2 linked regions of the Mesorhizobium onobrychidis genome follow. The protein of the gene in region 2 interacts with the protein of the main gene of each other region in a pairwise test. Links are inferred from orthologs where the notes say so. Each region holds a gene or a part of one and is shown on either strand. Other genes may lie near its edges.

Evidence for each region.
Region 1: the proteins of ligA (region 2) and leuS interact in binary tests that used the Escherichia coli proteins (3 or more experiments, as listed by UniProt). The link is inferred for Mesorhizobium onobrychidis from one-to-one orthologs.

Annotation. Positions count from the first base shown.
Region 1 is NZ_CP062229.1:1,125,917-1,137,501, forward strand. The notes cover bases 5,089-8,268. They hold leuS (leucine--tRNA ligase), read left to right. Parts: upstream 5,089-5,434; coding sequence 5,435-8,068; downstream 8,069-8,268. Other genes in these bases: IHQ72_RS05405 (YggS family pyridoxal phosphate-dependent enzyme), read right to left, coding at 5,089-5,289; lptE (LPS assembly lipoprotein LptE), read left to right, coding at 8,055-8,268. Also shown: IHQ72_RS05385 (aldo/keto reductase), read right to left, coding at 17-1,051; IHQ72_RS05390 (MFS transporter), read right to left, coding at 1,182-2,372; IHQ72_RS05395 (LysR family transcriptional regulator), read left to right, coding at 2,510-3,418; IHQ72_RS05400 (aldo/keto reductase), read right to left, coding at 3,472-4,521; more of IHQ72_RS05405, read right to left, coding at 4,627-5,088; more of lptE, read left to right, coding at 8,269-8,642; fsa (fructose-6-phosphate aldolase), read right to left, coding at 8,768-9,421; IHQ72_RS05425 (primosomal protein N'), read left to right, coding at 9,513-11,585.
Region 2 is NZ_CP062229.1:3,427,777-3,439,137, reverse strand. The notes cover bases 3,928-6,883. They hold ligA (NAD-dependent DNA ligase LigA), read right to left. Parts: upstream 6,532-6,883; coding sequence 4,324-6,531; downstream 3,928-4,323. Other genes in these bases: recN (DNA repair protein RecN), read right to left, coding at 6,672-6,883; IHQ72_RS17050 (DUF2461 domain-containing protein), read right to left, coding at 3,928-4,324. In the rest of the region: IHQ72_RS17075 (50S ribosomal protein L11 methyltransferase), read left to right, coding at 1-1; IHQ72_RS17070 (hypothetical protein), read right to left, coding at 13-198; IHQ72_RS17065 (aminopeptidase P family protein), read left to right, coding at 632-2,476; IHQ72_RS17060 (AzlD family protein), read right to left, coding at 2,508-2,804; IHQ72_RS17055 (AzlC family ABC transporter permease), read right to left, coding at 2,801-3,529; more of IHQ72_RS17050, read right to left, coding at 3,632-3,927; more of recN, read right to left, coding at 6,884-8,342; IHQ72_RS17035 (outer membrane protein assembly factor BamD), read right to left, coding at 8,356-9,225; lpxC (UDP-3-O-acyl-N-acetylglucosamine deacetylase), read right to left, coding at 9,429-10,376; cell division protein FtsZ, read right to left, coding at 10,650-11,361. UniProt on the Escherichia coli protein: DNA ligase that catalyzes the formation of phosphodiester linkages between 5'-phosphoryl and 3'-hydroxyl groups in double-stranded DNA using NAD as a coenzyme and as the energy source for the reaction.

The sequences.
Region 1 (11,585 bases), 2.3 Mb from region 2 along the record:
GAATGATCGCCTCCGGTCAGACCGCAGGCGGGCTGAGCCGGGCGAAGGCTTCCTGCCGGCGATAGGGGAAATACGGATAGGGTGCGGTGACTTCGCTTGCCGCGTCGAGCTTCTTCATCTGATCGGATGTCAATGACCAACCGACGGCACCGAGGTTCTGGCGCAGCTGCTCCTCGTTGCGCGCGCCGATGATGACGGAGGCGACGGTCGGCCGCTGCAGCAACCAGTTGATGGCGATCTGTGGCACGGTCTTGCCGGTTTCGTTGGCGACAGCGTCGAGCGCGTCGACAACCCTGTAGAGCTGTTCGTCCTCGACCGGCGGCCCGAAGCCTGCGGTGTCGTGCAACCGGCTTTTTTCCGGCAGTGGCTCGCCGCGGCGGATCTTGCCGGTCAGGCGGCCCCAGCCGAGCGGGCTCCACACCAGCGCGCCAACGCCCTGGTCGAGGCCGAGCGGCATCAGTTCCCATTCATAGTCGCGCCCGACCAGCGAGTAATAGACCTGATGGGCAACGTAGCGCGGGTAGCCGTGCTTGTCCGCCAGACCGAGCGATTTCATCACTTGCCAGCCGGAAAAGTTGGAGACGCCGACATAGCGCAGCTTGCCGGCGCGCACGAGACTGTCCAGCGTCGACAGCACCTCCTCGATCGGCGTTGCGGCGTCGAAAGCGTGCAGTTGCAGCAGGTCGATGTAGTCGGTGCCGAGCCGCTTCAGTGCGCCCTCGACGGCCTTGATGAGACGCGAACGGGAGGAGCCGGCATCGTTTGGTCCGTCGCCCGTCGGCAGCGAGGTCTTGGTCGAGATCAGCACGGCATCGCGGCGGCCCTTGATCGCCGCGCCGAGCACCTCTTCGGAGGCGCCGTTCGAATAGACGTCGGCGGTATCGAACAGGTTGACGCCGGCCTCAAGGCAGATGTCGACCAGCCGCCGCGCTTCCGTCGCATCGCTGTTGCCCCAGGCGCCGAACAGCGGGCCGGAACCGCCGAAGGTGCCGGCGCCGAACGAGAGCGCCGGGACCTTCAGGCCCGAGGCGCCAAGACGTCGATAATCCATCTTTTTCTCCTGTGATGTCTAAAAGGGTTCGTCGGGTTGCTACGAGCAGGCGGTTGCCGGTTCACCGAGCGTCGGGCTGCGCATGACCCCGAAAATCGCAATCGATTTTCGGAAAGGATCATGCGCAAAATCAAAGTGCTACAGCGTCCTTTGCGCGTCCAAGAGGACGCGCGGCACTGTAGTCGAGGCGAAGCGCCAGTGCGGCGACGCCGAGCGCCGAAAGCGGCAGCAAGGCGGCGACCCAGGTGATGGCGCCAAGGCCGGGACCATGGGCGATGACCACGCCGCCAAGCCAGGCGCCGGCGGCATTGCCGAGATTGAAGGCGGCGATGTTGAAGGACGAGGCCAGGCTCTGGCCGGCGCCTTGCGCCTTTTCCAGCACCCACATCTGCAACGGCGCCACTGTGGCGAAGGCGGCGGCGCCGAGCAGGCCGACATAGATGACTGCCATCGTCTGGCCGTGCAGGGCAAAGGTCATCGTGCCGAGCACCAGCGCCAGCACGACAAGACTGCCGAGAACCGAAGGCACCAGCCAGCGGTCGGCGAACTTGCCGCCGAGCAGATTGCCGGCGATGAGGCCGCCGCCGAAGACAAGCAGGATCGGCGACACGGCTGCTGCTTGGAAACCGGTGGTCTCGGTCAGCAAGGGGGCGATGTAGGTGAAGACGGCGAAGACGCCGGCATAGCCAAGCACGGTGGTGGCGAAGCCAAGCAGAACCGGAGCGCGGCCGAGCACGGCGAGATCGCCGCGCAAGTCGCTCTTTTCTAGCGCCGCCTGGCTGCGCGGCACCAGCAGCAGAATGATGGCGAAGGCGACGATGCCGACCAGCGTTACCGCCCAGAAGGTCGCGCGCCAGCCGAAGGCCTGGCCGAGCCAGGTGCCGAAGGGAACGCCGAGGATGTTGGCGATGGTCAGTCCGGTGAACATCAGGGCGATCGCCGAGGCCTTCTTGTTGGGCGCCACCAGCCCGGTCGCAACGACCGACCCAACGCCGAAGAAGGTGCCGTGGGCAAAGGCGGTGAGCACGCGGGCACCCATCAGCGTCCAGTAGTCGGGGGCCAGCGCACAGGCGAGGTTGCCCAGCGTGAAGATCGCCATCAGCGTCAGAAGCACGGCCTTGCGTGGCCAGCGGCCGGTGGCGATCGTCAGCAGCGGCGCGCCGATGACGACGCCCAGCGCATAGCCTGAAATCAACTGGCCGGCAGCCGAGATCGAGACGCCGAGATCGGTGCTGACGTCGAGCAGCAGGCCCATGATGACGAATTCGGTGACACCGATGCCGAAGGCACCGGCGGCGAGGGCATAAAGAGCAAGAGGCATGGCGGTTCCCACTTCAATGACGGCCAGTTTTGACGACGGGACGTCGTGTCCTCCCACGCCCCGACCCGGAGATCGTGTCGCGATGTGCTGTGAACCAGCCTTGCGTCGGGCACACTGTCTGTGAAATAGATTCACGAATGGCGAGACCCGACATCAATCGCTCCGGCGAGATCGAAGTGTTTGTCCGCGTCGTCGAGGCGGGCAGCTTTTCGGCCGCCGCTCGTGCGCTGCGGATGACGCCGTCCGCGGTGAGCAAGCTGATCGCGCGGCTGGAAGCCCGTCTTGGCGCGCGGCTGGTCAGCCGCTCGACACGCAAGCTGCAACTGACCCCGGAGGGGGCGGCTTTCTACGACAGCGGCGTGCGCATCCTGGCCGAGATGGCGGCAGCCGAGCGCGAGGCGGCGGCGGGTGCCGCCCCGCGCGGCCGGCTGCGCGTCAACAGCTACGTGCCGTTCGGGCAGCACCGGCTGATCCCGCTCTTGCCGCGCTTCCTCGATCGCTATCCGGAAATCACCATCGATCTGGTTTTGACCGATCATGTCATCGACCTGATGGAGGAGCGCGCCGATGTTGCCATCCGCGCCGGGCCGCTCGGCGAATCACGGTTGGTGGCGCGCAAACTAGGACAGAGCCGGGTGGTCGTCGTCGCCGCGCCGTCCTACCTCAGGACGCATGGCACGCCCCGAACGCCGGCCGATCTCGATCATCACAACCGGATGGGTTTCTGCTTCGTGCGCCATGTCGACGGCTGGCCATTCGTCGACGTGGCCGGCAAGGCCCTCATCGTCCCGATCACCGGAAATGCGCTGGTCAGCGATGGCGAGGCGATGCGGCTGATGGCGCTCTCCGGAGCGGGCATCGCCCGGCTGGCGCGCTGGCATGTGGAGCCGGACATCGCCGCCGGGCGACTGGCACCGCTTCTGGAGGACTTCAACCCAAGCGACGAGGAGCTCACCCACGCCGTCTATGTCGGCCAGGGCAAGCATTTGCCGGCTCGGGTGCGGGCTTTTCTCGACTTTTTGGTCGAGACGGTCCGGCTGACCTGAGCCCAAAAAAGATCGGGAGCCTGCCGGCTCCCGAACATCAATCGAAGATCGAATTACCTTTTCGGTGCAAAGGGCGCCGGACGCCGGCCAGCCGCTTGGCGCTCGATCATCCAGCCCGGATATTCGGGGGGCAGCGCGCTGATTTCGTCGAGACGAGCAAGATCGTCGCTATCGAGCGTCAACTCGGTGGCGGCAAGGTTCTGTTCGAGCTGCTCCATGCGGCTGGCGCCGACGATCACGCTCATCACGAAGGGCTTTGCCAGCACATAGCCGAGTGCCACCGTAGCGACGCTGACGCCATGCTTGGCGGCGATCTCGCGCATGACGGCAACCGCCGCCCAGGCGCGGTCTTCATTGACCGGCGGGAAATTGAAGCTGGCGCGACGGCCCTCGCCATTGCCGGGCGCGCCGGGTCCGTATTTGCCGGAGAGCAGACCGCCCGCCATCGGCGACCAAACCATCAGCCCAAGCTTCTCCTCGTTGAGCAGCGGAACGATCTCGCGCTCCAGATCACGGCCGGCGATCGAATAGTAGGACTGGACCGTCTCAAAACGGGCGAAGCCCTTGCGTTCGGCGATGCCCAATGCCTTGGCGATGCGCCAGGCCGCCCAGTTCGAAACGCCGATATAGCGGACCTTGCCGCTGACAACCAGATCGTCGAGCGCCCTGAGTGTCTCATCAATCGGCGTCACTGTGTCGGTGCCGTGAAGCTGATAGAGATCGATATGGTCGAGCTGCAGCCGCTTGAGACTGCCCTCGACCGAGTCCATGATGTGGCCGCGCGAGGAGCCGCGCTGGTTCGGGCCGTCGCCCATGGCGCCATGGACTTTGGTGGCGATGATCACATCTTGCCGCTTGACGCCGAGATTCCTCAGCGACTGGCCAAGAAGCCGTTCCGATGCGCCGAAGGAATAGACGTCCGCCGTGTCGAAGAAATTGACGCCGGCGGCGAGCGAACGCTCGACGATCCTGTCGACGCCATCCTGGTCGAGGCTGGCGATCAGGCCCCATTGGGCGTTTTCGCCGGCGGCGCCGAAGGTCATAGTGCCGAGGCAAAGTTCGGAGACGAACATCCCCGTGTTTCCAAGTTGATTATAGCGCATGGTGCGGCTCCGGAAATTTGGTGGCGAGATCTACCAAATAGGAACGGTACGTTTCGTTTCAACCCGCTGGCATAGCGGACTTGCGCTTCTGGACAAAATTTGCCGCTAACGGCTGCCGAAAATCGCCGAGCCGACCCTGACGCTGGTTGCGCCGAAGGCGATGGCCGTCTCGTAATCGCCGGACATGCCCATGGAGAGCTTTTCGACGCCGGCCTCCGTCCTGAGCTTTTCCAGCAGCGCGAAATGCGGACCGGGATTCTCGTCGGCCGGCGGAATGCACATCAGACCTTCGATGGCGAGACCATGGACGTCGCGGCAGCGGGTGACGAAGGCGACGGCCTCGCGCGGTTCGATGCCGGCCTTTTGTGGTTCCGAGCCGGTGTTGACCTGGACGTAGAGCCGTGGTGACCGGCCCTGTCTGGCGATTTCCTTGGCCAGTTCGGCGGCGATCTTGTCGCGATCGACCGTCTCGATAACGTCGAACAGCGCGACCGCTTCCTTCGTCTTGTTGGATTGCAGCGGGCCGATCAGATGCAGCTCGATGTCGGGGAAGTGCTCTTTCAGCGCCGGCCATTTGGCTTGTGCTTCCTGGACGCGGTTCTCGCCGAAGATACAGTGGCCGGCCTCGATGACCGGGCGGATATCGGCGGCGTCGAAGGTCTTCGAGACCGCGACCAGCGTCACCGCGCCGGCTTTCCGTCCCGCCTCGCCCTCGGCGGCTGCGATCTTAGCCTTAGCCGTGAAAAACTGTTCGACGGCGCTCGCCATGCCTATATCCTGACTCTGGTTTTTGTCCTGGCCGGGGCGTCGCAGTTGACGGGTCCGGCAATCCATGGTGAACACCGCGACGACATTTCCTGAGCCGCCGGGCATGTCCGGCTGTTCGCGCATGCTTTTAAGTGAAAAACACCCGATGGCAACCGAACGATACAATCCGCGCGCGTCAGAGCCCAAATGGCAGAAGGCCTGGGACGCCAAGAAGCTGTTCGAGGCTGATAACGACGACCCGCGTCCAAAATACTATGTGCTCGAGATGTTCCCTTATCCGTCGGGGCGCATCCATATCGGCCATACCCGCAACTACACGATGGGCGACGTGGTGGCGCGCTACAAGCGAGCCAAGGGTTTCAACGTGCTGCACCCGATGGGCTGGGATGCCTTCGGCATGCCGGCCGAGAACGCGGCGATGCAGAACAAGGTCCATCCCAAGGACTGGACCTATCAGAACATCGCCGCCATGCGCGAGCAGCTCAAGGTCATGGGCCTGTCGCTCGACTGGGCACGCGAATTCGCCACCTGCGATGTCGACTACTACCACCGCCAGCAGATGCTGTTCCTCGATTTCGTCGAGAAGGGGCTGGTGACGCGCAAATCCTCCAAGGTCAACTGGGATCCGGAGGACATGACGGTGCTTGCCAACGAGCAGGTCATCGACGGACGCGGCTGGCGCTCGGGCGCGCTGGTCGAACAGCGCGAGCTGACGCAGTGGTTCTTCAAGATCACCGACTATGCGCAGGATCTGCTGGACTCGCTCGAAGGCCTCGACGAATGGCCGGAAAAAGTGAAGCTGATGCAGGCGAACTGGATCGGCCGTTCGGAAGGCCTGCTGATCCGCTGGCCGCTGGCCACTACTGGCAAGGTGATCGACGGCGAAGATGAGCTGGAAGTCTACACGACGCGGCCCGACACCATCTTCGGCGCCTCCTTCATGGCGGTCGCCGCCGACCACCCGCTGGCTAAAAAGGCCGCCGAGGACAATCCAGCGCTGGCAAAGTTCATCGATGAAGTCCATCACATGGGCACTTCGGTGGCCGCACTGGAGACGGCCGAGAAGAAGGGCTTCGATACCGGCATCCGTGTCGTCCATCCGTTCGACGAGGCGTGGACGCTGCCTGTCTACGTCGCCAATTTCGTGCTGATGGAGTACGGCACCGGCGCCATCTTCGGCTGCCCGTCCGGTGACCAGCGCGACCTCGACTTCGCTAACAGATACGGCCTGCCGGTCATTCCGGTGGTGATGCCGGAAGGCGAGAACCAAGGAAACTTCCAGATCATCGACGAGGCCTATGTCGGCGACGGCGTGATGATCAATTCGCGCTTCCTCGACGGCATGAAGCCTGATCAGGCGTTCGACGAGGTGGCGAAGCTGCTGGAACAAAAGACCATCGGTAATCGGCCGATGGCCGAGCGCAAGGTCAACTTCCGCCTGCGCGACTGGGGCATTTCGCGCCAGCGCTACTGGGGCTGTCCGATCCCAATGATCCACTGCGAAGATTGCGGCGTGGTGCCGGTGCCGAAGGCGGACCTGCCGGTCAAGCTGCCGGACGATATCGAGTTCGACCGGCCGGGCAATCCGCTCGATCGCCATCCGACATGGCGGCATGTCAAATGTCCGCAATGCGGCAAAGATGCACGCCGCGAAACCGACACGATGGACACGTTCGTCGATTCGTCCTGGTATTTCGCGCGCTTTACCGCGCCCTGGGCGAACGACCCGACCAATCCCAAGGCAGCTACCGAATGGCTGCCGGTCGACCAGTATATAGGCGGCATCGAGCACGCCATTCTGCACCTGCTCTATTCGCGCTTCTTCACCCGCGCCATGCGCGAGACCGGCCATGTCGATCTCGCCGAGCCGTTCAGGGGTCTGTTCACGCAAGGCATGGTGGTGCACGAGACCTATCGGATCGGCAGTGGCTCGAACAGCCGCTGGCTTGCGCCCAGCGAGGTGCGGCTGGAGGATGTCGACGGCAAGCGCCGCGCCATCGAAATCGCGACCGGCGAAGAGGCGGTGATCGGCCCGCTCGAAAAAATGTCGAAATCGAAGAAGAACACGGTGAGCCCGGAAGAGATCACCGACGGCTACGGCGCCGACACCGCGCGCTGGTTCATGCTGTCGGACTCGCCGCCCGAGCGTGACGTCGAATGGACCGACGAGGGCGCTGCCGGCGCGCACCGCTTCGTCCAGCGCATCTGGCGCCTGGTGTCGACGGCTGCCGAATCGCTCGCCGGAATCCAGCCGGCAGCGGCGAAGGAGGGCGAGGCAGGGACTGTTTCCAAGGCCGCGCACAAGGCGTTGAAATCGGTCGGCGAGGATATCGAAAAGCTCGCCTTCAACCGCGCCATCGCCCGCATCTACGAGCTCGCCAACGCGCTCACCACGCCGCTCAACGAGGCGGCCGAAGGCAAGGCCGATCCGGCGCTCAAGGCTGCCTGCCGGCAAGCCGTCGACATCCTCGTGCATCTGATTGCGCCGGTCATGCCGCATCTGGCCGAGGAATGCTGGCAGACGCTCGGCGGTACCGATCTGGTCGCCGAACGGCCCTGGCCTGTCTATGATCCGTCGCTTGTCGTCGACAGCGAGATCGTGCTGCCGGTCCAGGTCAACGGCAAGAAGCGCGGCGATTTGACAATTGCCCGCGACGCGGACCAAGGTGCCGTCGAAAAAGCGGTTCTGGCTCTCGACTTCGTGCAGAAAGCGCTCGAAGGTAAGGCACCGCGCAAGGTGATCATCGTCCCGCAGAGGATCGTCAATGTCGTTGCCTGATCCGAGGAAGACAGAAGTGACGCATTTGCTGTGCCGTACCGCCCTGTATGGCCTGATCGCTTCGGTTGCGCTGGTTTCGGCCTGCACGGTGCGCCCGCTCTATTCGAGCGCGCCGCTGTCGGCCGGTTCACAAGTTGGGGCTGCCGCCGAACTCGGGTCCATTTCGGTCAAGCCGGTCAACACCCGCTACGCCCAGCAGGTCCGCAACAATCTGATCTTCGCGCTCGGCCAGGGTGCGGGCGAGCCGGCTTCGCCCGCCTATTCGCTCGATCTCGGCGTTACCGAGCTTGTTGAATCCGCTGCAACCGTGCAGGTCTCGACCGATGACGACGAGCCAACTGCGGGCACGGTGACACTGACCGCGAACTATGTGCTGACCGACGCCAAGACCGGCACGACCATCGCCACCGGCAGGCGCTCGATAGCGTCGTCCTTCGACAGGCCCCGTCAGGAATTTGCCTCCTACCGGGCGCAAATCGACGCCGAGAACCGCGCGGCGCGTGAACTGGCGGATCTGCTGCGCCTGTCGATCGCCCAGAATCTTGTCAAGCACGGCAAGACGGTGGCGGGTTAAAACTTTTCGGCCTTGATCGAGACGTTCCGGCTACCGCCGAGGTCTAGTTGCTCGCAAAAAAAAGGCCGATTTCTCGGCCTTTTTACGGGAACGCGGCGTCTTAATTTCAGCCGACCTTCTGGATTTCAGCCGATCTTCTGGCCGGTCTTGGCCCAGTCGGCGAGGAACTGCTCCAGGCCCTTGTCGGTCAGCGGGTGCTTGACCAGCGCCTTCAGCGTCGCCGGCGGGGCGGTGATGACGTCGGCGCCGATCAGTGCGGCCTGCTTGACGTGGTTCACCGTGCGCACCGAGGCGGTCAGGATCTCGGTCTGGAAATCATAATTGTCGTAGATGGTGCGGATATCGGCAATCAGCTCCATGCCGTCCCAGCCGCTGTCGTCGATGCGGCCGACGAAGGGCGAGATGAAGGAGGCGCCGGCCTTGGCGGCGAGCAGCGCCTGGGTCGCCGAGAAGCACAGCGTGACATTCACCATGCGGCCGTCCGACCGGATGTCCTTGCAGGCCCTCAGGCCGTCCAGCGTCAGCGGCACCTTGATGCAGACATTGTCGGCGATCCTGGCCAGGATCTTGGCCTCCGCCATCATGTCCTTGTATTCGGTGGCGACGACTTCGGCCGAGACCGGACCCTTGACGATCTCGCAGATCTCTCTGGTGACGTCGGCGATCTTGCCGCCGGATTTGAGGATCAGCGAGGGATTGGTGGTGACGCCGTCGAGCAGCCCCAAATCGTTCAGCTCACGGATTTCCTTGACATCGGCGGTGTCGACAAAAAATTTCATGACGGTCTCCTGAAGATTTTTTCATGTGCATGTCACACACATTTTGGGTCGGACTTTGATCTAGACGAAAGTCGGGGCAAGGTCACGCCTCATGATCGAAGATTCGCCCTTTGTCGCAGCCGCGCCAGTGCTGGTGCCGATGCCCGCCGAGCGGCCCTACACCTATGCCGTGCCCGCCGGCATGCGCGTGGTGCCGGGCTCGATCGTGCGCGTGCCGCTCGGTCCGCGCCAGGTTGCCGGCATCGTCTGGGACGGCGTTGTCGAAAAGGTCGATGCCAAGAAACTGCGCCCGATCGAGCAGGTCTTCGACTGCCCGCCAATCGACCGCGCTATGCGCCGCTTCGTCGACTGGATCGCGCAATACACGCTGTCGCCGCCCGGCATGGTGGCGCGCATGCTGCTGCGGGCGCCGGAGGCCTTCGACCCGGAACCGTGGATCGAAGGGCTGCAACGCACCTTCGCCAACCCCGACCGGATGACGGGCGCGAGGATGCGCGTGCTGGAAACAGCCGAAGGCGGGCTCGCCTGGACGCGGTCCGGGCTGGCGCATGCGGCCGGCGTCTCGTCGACCGTCATCGATGGGTTGAAGGCGCAAGGCGTGTTCGAGACCGTCATGATCCCGCCGCGACCGGTGGTCGCAGCACCCGATCCGAATTACGCCCAGCCTTCGCTGATGCCGGACCAGAGCGATGCGGCCGGGATGCTGCGCACCAATGTCGCGGCCGGCGTATTCGGCGTCACGCTGCTCGACGGGGTGACTGGATCAGGCAAGACGGAGGTCTATTTCGAGGCGGTGGCGGCGGCGCTCGACCGCGGCAGGCAGGTGCTGATCCTGCTGCCGGAGATCGCGCTGACCCACGCCTTCCTCGAGCGCTTCCAGGAACGGTTCGGCGCCAAGCCGGCGGAATGGCATTCGGATCTGCCGCCAAGGATGCGCGAGCGTGTCTGGCGGCAGCTAGCGGAAGGTGGCGTGCGCGTCGTTGCCGGCGCGCGTTCGGCGCTGTTCCTGCCGTTCAGGGAACTCGGGCTGATCGTCGTCGACGAGGAGCATGACCCCGCCTACAAACAGGAAGACCGCGTCTTCTACAATGCCCGCGACATGGCGGTGGTGCGTGGCCATATCGGCGGCTTTCCGGTGGTGCTCGCCTCGGCGACGCCGTCGGTCGAAAGCCGGGTCAATGCGAGCCAAGGCCGCTACAGCAGGGCGGTGCTTTCGGCGCGCTTTGCCGAGGCGGCGCTTCCCGACCTGAAGACGATCGACATGCGCCGCGCCCCGCCGGCGCGCGGCGGCTTTCTGTCGCCGGTGCTGCTTGGCCATATGCGGCAGACGCTGGAGAAACGCGAACAATGCTTGCTGTTCCTCAACCGACGCGGCTATGCGCCGCTGACGCTGTGCCGGGTCTGCGGCCATCGCTTCGGCTGCCCCGTCTGCTCGGCCTGGCTGGTCGAACATCGCTTTCGCGGCCAGCTCGTCTGCCACCATTGCGGACACAATGAGCGACGGCCCGAGGCCTGCCCGGAATGCGGCACGCTCGACCATCTGGTCGCCTGCGGGCCGGGCGTCGAGCGCATCGCCGAAGAGGTCGTCGCGCATTTCCCAGACGCCCGAACCATCGTGCTGTCGTCCGACCTGATGGGCGGCGTGCGGCGGCTGAGGCTGGAGCTTGAAGCCATCGCCAATGGCGAGGCCGACATCGTCATCGGCACGCAGCTCGTCGCCAAGGGCCACAATTTCCCAAACATGACCCTGGTTGGCGTGGTCGACGCCGATCTTGGCCTGGCCAATGGTGATCCGCGCGCTGCCGAGCGCACCTTCCAGCTGCTCAGCCAGGTGACCGGCCGTGCCGGCCGCACCGGCAAGAAGAGCCTTGGCCTGCTGCAGACCTTCCAGCCCGACCACCCGGTAATGCGGGCGATCGTCTCCAGCGACGCCGAGGCTTTTTACGAGCGCGAGATAGCCGAGCGCGAGCGGGCGGCGCTGCCGCCCTTCGGCCGGCTCGCTGGTGTTATCGTCAGTGCGGCGACGCGGGCGGAAGCGGAGGGGCATGCGCGGGGTTTGCGGCGCGCCGCACCTCCGGCCTCCGACCTGTTCGTGCTCGGCCCAGCCGAAGCGCCGCTGTCGCTGATCGGTGGCCGCCATCGCTTTCGCCTGCTGATCCAGGGC
Region 2 (11,361 bases):
ACGCAAATTCGCTCAGACATAGCGCGACCTTGCGGCCTTCTTCAGTTCTTCGCGATCGTAGCCGTTCGCTTTCAGCGTTTCGTCGTCAAAGCCAAGCAGAACGCCGCTCACATAGCGGCTCGCTTCGCGCTGGCGCGCTTCGATGAGAGCATTCACAGCGCTTCTGAAAAATCCGCGTCTGGCTGAAATCGTGGACATGATGGTCTCCTTTGCAGGGCAATAAGAACCGTTCCTCCACGCCAAAAAGGTAAACTCTGTTGACCTCTTTTAAAATCGCTGATTCTGCATGTCGTCCATGCGAAAAAGCGCACGTAGATGACCACTGTCGATGGCGGCGCCGCCCCTCATCGCCCTGCCGGGACCTTCTCCCCGTTAGTGACGGGGAGAAGGGGCCGACCGCAACCTCGGCACCCTTTCCGCAACACTGGAGATTGGCGAAATCGTTCGCGAAGGTGTTTTTCTCCCCGTCACTATACGGGGAGAAATGCCCGGCAGGGCAATGAGGGGCAGCGCAGAGCTGAAGCGATCGCCCTGCTGGATCGAATCCGGCCGGCGGCCAGCGTAGCAAAAGTCGATTCCGATTTTCGGGGTCATGCGCTACGGTCGCGCCAGCACCCAAGGAGAGGCCATGATGTTCCAGACCTTTGATTCCGCCGGCGACCCCGCCGTCGGCAAGCCGCGTGTGGCGCTGCTGCGTCAATGGCTGGCGGCCAACGGGCTGGATGGCTTCATCGTGCCTCGTGCCGACGAGCATCAGGGCGAATATGTCGCCGACCGCTCGGCGCGGCTAAAATGGCTGACCGGCTTCAGCGGCTCGGCCGGCGTCGCCATCGTGCTCGGCGACCGTGCCTTCATGTTCGTCGACGGGCGCTACACGCTGCAGGTGCGCCAGGAGGTCGATCTCGACATCTTTTCGATCGAAAGCCTGGTCGACAATCCGCCCGCCACCTGGATCAAGGACAATCTCGGCAAGGGCGTGCGGCTTGGCTTCGATCCGTGGCTGCAGACGATCGGCGACGTGAAAGCGCTGAAAGCTTCGGCCGAAAAATCGGGGGCGACATTGGTGCCGCTCGAGAAGAATCCAATCGACGCCATCTGGAAGGACCAGCCCCAACCGCCGCTGGCGCCGGTCGAGCTCCATCCGATCGCCTTTGCCGGCGAACTGGCCAAGGACAAGTTGGCACGGCTGGCCGAGGCCATCGGCAAGGACGGCGCCACCCATGCCGTGCTGACCGACCCGTCCTCCATCGCCTGGGCCTTCGACATCCGCGGCGGCGACGTGCCGCACACGCCGCTGACGCTCGGCTTCGCCGTGCTCGCCGCCGATGGGTCGCACCTCCTTTTCATGGACCAGCGCAAGTTTTCGCGCACCGTCGCGGCCTATCTGACGCAGCTCGCCGAATTGCACGAACCCAGTGAATTCGAAGCGGCGATCGCAGGATTAGCCAAGGGCGGCGCAAGAATCGCGCTGGACCCAGCGCTGGCGGCGGAGAAGCTCAGAATGCTGGTCGAGGACAATGGCGGTACCGTCATTGCCGCGCCCGATCCTGCCCGCATCCCACGCGCGACGAAGAACCAGGCCGAGATCAACGGCGCCCGCGCCGCGCATCGCCGCGACGGCGCCGCCGTGGCCAAGCTGCTTTGCTGGCTCGACCGCCAGGAACCCGGCAAGCTCGACGAGATCGCGGTCGTCACCAAGCTTGAGGAGTGCCGCCGCAGCACCGGCGAGGAAACGCAAATGCCGCTGCGCGATGTGTCCTTCGACACCATCTCGGGCGCCGGTCCGAACGGTGCCATCATGCACTACCGCGTTTCCCGCGCCACCAGCCGAAAGCTTCAGTCTGGCGAGTTGTTCCTGCTCGATTCGGGCGGACAGTATCAGGACGGCACCACCGACATCACCCGCACCGTGCCGATCGGCACACCGACCGAGGAAATGCGCGAACGCTTCACGCTGGTGCTGAAGGGCATGATCGGCATTTCCATGCTGCGCTTTCCCCCGGGCACGCGCGGCTCCGAGATCGATGCCGTGGCGCGTCTGGCTCTGTGGAACCATGGTTGCGATTTCGCCCATGGCACCGGCCACGGCGTCGGCTCCTATCTGGCCGTGCACGAGGGCCCGCAGCGCATCGCAAGGACCGGCACCGAAAAGCTGCTGGCAGGCATGATCGTCTCCAACGAGCCGGGCTACTACAAGGAAGGCTCTTACGGCATCCGCATCGAGAACCTCATTCTGGTGACACCGGCCGAGCAGATAGAGGGCGGCGACATCGCCATGCACAGCTTTGAGACACTGACGCTGTCGCCGATCGACACCAGGCTGGTGCGATCCGACCTTTTGACGCGCGACGAGCTGCATTGGCTCGACACATACCACCAGCGTGTGCTGGCCGAGATCGGACCGATGCTCGAAGGCGAGACGCTGGCCTGGCTGGAAAAGGCAACCGCGCCACTGCCGCACGACCAGAAGATTTGATCCTCGGCAAGGCGTGTGTAGCAGGTTTCGTCTACCCGGCGAACTGCCGGGCGAGGACCAGGACGGCGGCACCGGCCAAAAACATCGCCATAAGCCCGCCGCGCAGCGAGACCAGCCCGGCGACGATCAATGCCGCCCATTCCGCCGGCCCGGCACCGAGTGCCGCCGGCGCCACAAGCGTGGTCAGCACCGCAGCCGGCACGGCGTTCAGCCCGGCCTCGACGCGGGGATGGATATTTTCGAAGCGCGAGATCACCAGATGCCCGCCGATGCGGGTCAGGTAGGTGGCGATCGCACCGGCGATGATGATCCACAAGGTGGTGCTCATGGCCGCGCCTCCACACCACTGTGGTGGGGCGGCAGGATGACCGCGAGCAGCACGCCGGCCACGGCGCCAATGGAGACGTGCCAGGGCGAGCCTACCGTCTTGTAGGCGATGATGGAGGCAACAGCGCTGGCGACGACCACCGGCAGCCACAGCGGCCGTTTGCGAAAGCTCATGACCAGTCCGAGAAAATAGATCGGCAGCAGGAAATCGATGCCCAGCGCATGTGTATCGGGAATGAGCTTGCCGAACACCGCGCCAAGCGCGCTTTCGGTCACCCAGAACACATAGACCGGGAGGCCAAGCCCCATATACCAGGCAAACCCGACGGTTTCGCCGGCCTCCGCCTTGCGCTCGGCCACCGCGAACTGCGGATCGGTCAGGATGAAATAGCCGACTGCCTGTTGCACCAGCGGCCAATGTGCGATGCGCCGGCCGATACCCGCCGAGTAAAGCACATGGCGGAAATTCACGGCGAAGATCGACAGCACGATCAGCCATGGCGCGACATGCTGCCCGAACAATTCGATGCCGACCATCTGGCTGGCGCCACCGAAAACCATGGCACTCATCAGGAAGGCTTCCAGCACCGAAAAACCGTTGTCGACGGCGATAGCGCCGAACAGCAGCGCGAACGGCGCCGACGCCACCACGACAGGCATCGAGAGCCGCACGCCTTGCCAGAAATCGCTCTTCGCGCGGTTTTCGGAGATTGCTTCCGCTAACATCGACCCACTCCCTCGGGAATGGTCGTATGTAGGTAGCGCCGCCTGCCTTGTCACACCAATTCGCTTGAGCCAAACGATCAGCGGAAATGATCGCCCTAGCCTCTACTCCTCCGGGACCTTGCCTTCGATCGCCCTGCCCCAGTCGAGCAGCGGCTTGGCGCGCATGACGAAATCGACGAGTTCGTCGACCAGTGCCGCACTGTGGATTCCCGCCGGGTCGATTTCGTGCCGGACGGCAAAATGCCGGTTGCGAATGGCCGCCGCGAGATCGGCCTCCGTGACATGCTCGAAGCCGCGTGGCGCTCGCTTCATGCAACCTTCCGCATCGAGTTCGAGACGGTTTTTCTTCAGCGCCTTGATGAGCGCCCGGAATTCGCCCGGCCGCGTCGCGACGGCGTTGCGCATCGCCAGCAAGAGCGGCGGCCCGGGCTGCCACCAGGCAACGCCGGCAAAGCAGCGCTCAAGCCCGATATGGACGAAGAACACGCCCTGTTCCATCTTGGTGCCGTCAGGCGAAAGGATCGCCGACAAATGCCGGTTGTAGGGTCGTTTGTCCCTAGCGAAACGCACGTCGCGATTGATCCGGAACAGCGACTTCTTGCGATCGCCGCGCAAACCCAGCCCCGCTGCCGTGAAGCGCTCGGAGAGCGTTTCAACGAGATCGCCGAACGGGTCGCGCAGTTCGCTTTGGAAGAGATCGCGGTTTTCCAGAAACCACTCCCGGCTCTGATGGAAATCGAGTGCCTTGAGGAAGGGAATGGCCTTTTGGCCGAAACCGTTAAATGCAGCGGCCATCATGCTCCTTTGCCGATCCGCCGCAACCAAGTGTCCTCGTCGACCACCTCGATGCCGAATTTGGTCGCGTCCTTCAGCTTGGAACCGGCGCCTGGGCCTGCCACCACGAGATCGGTCTTCGCAGAGACTGAGCCGGCGACCTTCGCGCCGAGACGTTCAGCCATCGCCTTGGCCTCGGGGCGTGTCATCTTTTCCAGCGTGCCTGTAAACACGATCGTCTTGCCGGCGACCGCGCTGCCGACTGAGACGTTCACAATGTACGGCTTCGGGTGGACCTGCGCGAGCAAGGCTTCAAGCACGTCGTCGTTGCGTTCATTGCCGAAGAAATCGCGAAGCGCACCTATCACCGTGTCGCCGATGCCATTGATCGATGGGAAAACGGTGTGTGGATCGGCCGCCGCCGCAGTCTCCTTGCCGATGCGGATCAACTCCTCAATGGTTGAGAAGGTTCGGGCAAGTACAGCGGCCGTGGTTTCGCCGATATGGCGGATACCCAGCGCGAAAATAAAGCGATCGAGTTCCGGTTCGCGGCGAGCGTCGATGGCGGCGAACAGCTTGTCGAGACCTTCGTAGTTGCGTTCCTCGACACCGCGCACATTCTTGCGCGTCTTGCCCGATGCGGCCTCGCGTTGCCTGGCCTGCTCCTCGCGCCGCTCAGCCAGCGTCTTGGTCACGGCGGGACGGCGATCCCTGAGAGTAAAGATATCGGCGGCTGTTTTGATCAATCCCGCATTGAAGAACAGGTCTATGTTTTCGGCGCCCAGGCCTTCGATATCCATGGCGCCACGTGACACGAAGTGGCGCAATCCTTCCACGGCCTGCGCGGGACAGATCAGTTCGCCGGTGCAGCGTCGGCGGGAATCTTCCTTGCCGGTCTTTTCGTTGATCTCGCGCGTTGCGGGTGAGCCACAGATCGGACAGGTGTGCGGGAATTCGTAGGGCACGGCATCAGCCGGGCGCTTGTCGATAACGACGCTGACGATCTGCGGAATGACGTCGCCCGCCCGCTGGATGACGACTGTGTCGCCAATACGCACGTCACAGCCGTCGCGGATTGGCTGGCCGTTGCTGTCCAGACCCTTGATGTAGTCTTCATTGTGAAGCGTGACATTTTCGACCACCACGCCGCCAACCGTGACGGGCGCAAGCCGTGCAACGGGCGCCAGAGTGCCGGTGCGGCCGACCTGAATGTCGATCCTGAGCACGGTCGTCATTGCCTGTTCGGCAGGAAATTTATGAGCGATGGCCCAGCGTGGTTCGCCAGTGGCGAAACCCCATCTGCGCTGCAATTCCAACTGGTCCACCTTGTAGACGACGCCGTCGATGTCGTAGCCGAGCGACGAGCGCTGGGCCTCGATCAGGTGATAGTGCGCGACCAGTTCGTCGACCGACTTCGCCCGCACCATCAGCGGACTGATCTTGAAACCCCACTCAGCGAATTTTTGCACTGAATCGTATTGAGTCGGAGCGGGATCCTCTGACGTGTAGCCCCAGGCGTAGGCTAAGAACTTGAGGTTGCGGCTGGCGGTAACGGACGGATCCTTCTGACGCAGGGATCCGGCCGCCGTATTGCGCGGATTGACATAGTCCTGGCCGCCAACCGCCGCCGACCGTTCCTTCAAAGCCTCGAATTCCGCATAGGTCATATAGACCTCACCCCGTATCTCGATCACATCAGGCCAGCCCGAGCCTTTCAGGTGCTTGGGGATGTCGGCGATTGTCCTAAGATTGGCGGTGATGTCCTCCCCGACGGCGCCGTCACCGCGCGTTGCTCCCTGCACGAACACACCGCCTTCATAACGCAGCGAAGCCGATAGCCCGTCGATCTTCGGCTCAGCCGTGAACGCAATGTCCAGATCCTTGTCGCGGTTAAAGAAACGCCGGCCGCGTTCGATGAAGTCGGTGACATCCTGGTCGGTATAGGCCTTGGCAAGACTGAGCATCGGCACCGCATGGCGCACCTTGGCAAAGCCTTCCGCCGGTGGCGCGCCCACTCGGCGCGATGGCGAATCCTCTAGCACCAAAGCGGGGAAGCGCTGTTCGATGGCGAGGTTGCGCTGCGTTAGCGCGTCATATTCCGCGTCCGTTATAATCGGTGCGTCCTCGGTGTGGTAGCGCCGGTCGTGCTCGGCGATCTCCGCCGCCAGCCGCTTTAGCTCGCTTGCGGCTTCGCTTTCGCTGAGCGAATCAACTGGTTTTTCGGCCATGCATTGCTCCCTTCCCGGTGGCGCGACACAATAGAACAGGATTCTCCCATGAGGGAGAGAGCGGGTACGAGAAAATCATTCCTGAACAGCAGGATGGAGCCACATCCTGACTCGATCCATAACGCCGAGCGTGAGCTCCGCTATGCGGCGGTGTTTTCGCGAAGCAGCCGCTCGGCCGCTGCGCGTGCCTCGTCGGTGATCGTCGCCCCGGCCAACATCCGTGCGATCTCTTCCTGGCGCGCCGCCCGGTCCATCTCGGCGATGCCGGTGGCGACGCGATCGGCGCCGCCGGATTTGGAGATCAGGAAATGCGTCGCCGCGCGTGCCGCCACTTGCGGCGCGTGCGTAACCGAAAGCACCTGCACGCGTTTCGACAGCCGCGCCAGCCTTTGGCCGATAGCATCCGCCACCGCGCCGCCAACGCCGGTGTCGATTTCATCGAAGACCAAGGTCGGCGCCGAGCCGCGGTCGGCCAGCGCCACCTTCAGCGCCAGCAGGAACCGCGAAAGTTCGCCGCCGGAGGCGACTTTCATCATCGGGCCCGGTCTTGTGCCGGGATTGGTGCGAACCCAGAACTCGACCTGATCGATGCCGTCTTCCATGCGGCTCTCGGCCTCACTTGCCATCTCGACGATGAACGCGGCCCGTTCGAGCTTCAGTGCCGGCAATTCGGCCATCACCGTCTTGGTCAATCCGACCGCCGCCGCATGGCGAAGCGACGAAAGCTGTGCCGCGGCAATGTCATAGGTCTCACGCGCCGCGGCGGCCTGCTTCTCCAGCCCGTGCAGGCGCTCCTCGCCGGCGTCGAGATCGGCAAGGTCGGCGGCCATCGTGTCGCGCAATTGCGCCAGATCGTCGGCCGCCACACTGTGCTTGCGTGAGGCGGCGCGCAGCGAAAACAGCCGCTCCTCGGCTTGTTCCAGCCGCCGCGGATCGTATTCGGTGGCGCGAAGTGCCGCTTCTACGCCCGATTGCGCCGCGTCGAGCGACAGCATCGCCTCATCGAGCGATTTGACCACGTCGTCGAGCAGGCCGGGCGCCTCGGTCACCTTGCGCTGCAGCCGCCGCAACAGGCTGGCGAGTTGCGGCAAGGGCGAGGACGGGCCTGAGAGCACATCCTGCGCGTCGTGGATTTCCGAGGCGATCTTTTCCGCCCGCATCATCGAGGCGCGCAATTCGGCAAGGTCGGCTTCCTCGCCGGGTTGGGGGTCGAGCTTCGTCAATTCGGCGACCGCGGCGCGCAGATAGTCGGCCTCGCGGGCCGCCGCTTCCACCTTGGCGCGGTGCCGCGAAAATTCCTGCTCGCAGGCCCGCCAGTACCGCCATGCTTCGGCGGTCGCCCCCACAGCGCCGAGATGACCGCCAAAACTGTCGAGCAATTCGCGATGGGCGCCGGGATCGATCAGGGCACGCTCGTCATGCTGGCCATGGATCTCAACCAGCGCGTGACCGACGTCGCGCATCAGTGTCACGCTGGAAGGCTGGTCGTTGACGAAGACGCGGGTACGGCCGTCCGCCGTCTGCACGCGACGCAGAATGATGTCGCCATCGTCCTCGATGGCGTTGTCGGCAAGCAGCATGCGGGCAGGATGGTTGCGCGGCACGTCGAACACGGCGATGACCTGGCCCTGTGCCGCGCCATGCCGCACCAGCGAAGCGTCACCGCGGGCGCCAAGCGCCAGCGACAGCGCGTCGAGCAGGATGGATTTTCCGGCGCCGGTTTCGCCGGTCAGCACCGAAAGACCGGACGAGAAATCGATGTCCAGCTTCTCGATCAGAACGATATCGCGGATCGACAGTCTGGAAAGCATGGTGGCGCGCCGCTCAGGCGCCGGTGATCAGCTTCCCGGCCTTGGCGATCCACGAGCCGGCATTCTCGCGCGGCTCGAGCCCACCAGTCTGCAGGAGCTTGTAGGAATCCTTGTACCACACGCTGTCGGGATAGTTGGTGCCGAGCACAGCCGCGGCAGTCTGGGCTTCCGATGTCAGCCCCATCGCATAATAGGTTTCGGTGAGGCGCGCGAGCGCTTCCTCGACATGACGCGTGTTGGAATAGGTCTCCACCACGGCCCGGAACCGCTTGACGGCGGCGATATATTCACGGCGCTCGAGATAGTAGCGGCCGATCTGCATCTCCTTGCCGGCGAGCTGGTCGTTGGCGAAGCGGATCTTTTCCTTGGCGTCATCGACATATTCGGAATCGGGCCAGCGCGTCACCAGATCCTGCATCGTCTGCACGGTCTGACGCGCTTCCTTCTGGTCCTGGGTGACATCCCTGATTTGCCGGTAATAGCTGAGCCCGATGATGTACTGGGCATAGGCCGCGTCGTCGGTCGACGGATAAAGCGTGAGATAGCGCTTGGCCGAACCGATCGCCTCGGTATAGTTGCCCTGGCGATAGTCGGCAAAGGCGCCCATCACCATCGATTTACGGGCGTATTCGGAATAGGGATGCTGGCGGTCGACGGCACTGAATTTGCGGCTCGCCTCCTGCAGGCGCCCGGCATTCAGATTGGCGAGACCCTGATTGTAGAGAACGTCGGCCGGCTCGGTCTGCTCGACATAGGTCGACAGGTCGACATCCTTCTCGGACGACATGCAGGCCGACAGGAACAGCGGTGGAACAACCACCGAAAGCGCCAGGAAAACAGCCCGATGCGGCGCTTTCGATTGACCAATTCGCTTGAAGAACATGATTGGATTCCGCCCTTTCGGCGTCATTTCAGTCGTCGGCAGCAGGCATAACCATAATCGCCGTGCCCGGCAACGCTATCTCCGGCCAATCGCACATTTTTGTGGCGGCCTGGCGCAGCCTGCACACTTGCGTGATTTCGCCGGCCAATGATGCATTCATGCAACACCGGCCGGCAGCCATAAAACCCGAAAAACGTTAAGAATCAGATCATCCAGGGCGCGTAGACAGGCGCATAGACGGCGCTCATCTCGGCGGTACGACCGCGCTCGCGGCGTGTCGTCTCGACGATCTCGAACGCCGAACGGTCCGACAAAAGGCGGCGCAGCGCTGCCGCATTCAGCCTGTGGCCGCCGCGATAGGAACGGAAGCAGCCAATGAACCGGGCGCCGGCCAGCGCCAGATCGCCCATGGCGTCCATCGTCTTGTGGCGCACGAACTCGTTGGGATAGCGCAAGCCTCCCATGTTGATCACACGGTTGTCGTCGCCGATCACCAGGGAGTTTTCCAGCGAGGCGCCAAGAGCATAGCCGGCTGCCCACAGCCGCTCGACGTCCTTCATGAAACCAAAGGTACGGGCCCGCGCGATATCGCGGCGGAAAATGTCGGCGTTCATGTCGGATGCGAAAAGCTGACGGCCGATCGCAGGGCTTTCGAAATCGATCTCGATTTCGAAGCGCGTGCTGTCATAGGGCCTAAACTCCGCCCAGGAGGCACCGTTCTCGATCCGAACCGGCTTGACCACCCGGATATAGCGGCGCTTGACCGGCAGCGTCTCGATGCCCGCCTGGTCGATGGCCTCCACGAACGCCACGGCGCTGCCGTCAAGGATCGGAACCTCATGGCCGTCGATCTCGATGACGACATTGTCGATGCCGAGCCCGAAAAGGGTGGCCATCAGGTGTTCGACGGTGGCGATATGCTCGCCTGCCGGATCGCCGAGCATAGTGCAGAGATCGGTGGCGCCGACCTCGGAAACGAGCGCACGGAACTCCCGGTCTTCGCTTCCATTCGAAAGCTGGAACACGACACCCGTATCAGCGTCTGCCGGCAGGAAATGAACGGTAACGGAATTGCCGCTGTGAACGCCGGTGCCGGTCAGCGTCACACGCGATTTAAGTGCCGTCTGATAGTCGTGCAAAACAAACCCCATAGCCCATACTGCCTACGTCCGCTTCATTAGCCCAAGGGCGCGGCTCTTTGATCGGCAGGCAGGGCCACTTCCCCGAATCCCAGCAAACCGAAATTGATCGGGGCGAAGATAGTGGTCCAGCAGGAAGTCTCCAAATCACGGTTTCTTACTCTCTGTAACCGCAATCCGAAGCGGATACGGTCTCGTAACTCCCTGTTTTACAAGCACTTTTAACATTAACAGGCAAACAATTTCTTGTCTGCCTGTTAACAACTGTTACGGACCGTTAACAGGTCAGTTGGCCTGGCGGCGCAGGAATGCCGGAATCTCCAGCTGATCGTCTTCCTGGACAGCCCTGCTCTGCGGCGTCAGCCGGCCCTGGTCGTCCAACTGGCCGCGGCGTGGCGCGTAAAGCTGCGGATCCTGGCTGGCAAGGCGGCGCACTTCGGGTGCCGCCTGGCGCAGTTTCGGCTCACGCGGCTGCGCCGGCTGTAGCCGTGCAGGCTCCTCTTCGCGGCGGGTAAGGCCGTTAGTCAGGCGCTTGAGCAGTCCCATCGGGCCGCTGTTCTCATGGTCGGCCGGGCGGCCCTTGGCTTCCACTTCGGCTTTCACCACCGGCGGGAAATCCTCGACGCGCGGCATGCGCTGGGGCGCTGCGGCTACCGGCTGAAGCACCTCGCGCTGTGGCGCAGGCTGCATCACCTGCTGAACCATCGGCTGCGGCTGCGCCGGCGGCGCCTGGAATATCTTGCTCTGCGGACGGAAATCTTCCGCCTGGGCAGCCGGCGCGGGACGCGCCATCGCCGCGGCATTCGCCTCGGCAAGCTGGATCGCCTCGGCTACAGGATCGGCGGCGCGTGGCTCGTAGCCGCCCTGCTGGACAGGCGCCGGACGGCTTTCCGTGACCGGAACGGCCGGGCGATTGACCGGCTTTGGCGGAGCCGTGCGGATGGCGATCGGCGCGGCGGCGATTTCAGCCGCCGATTTGTCGATCCCGGTGGCAACC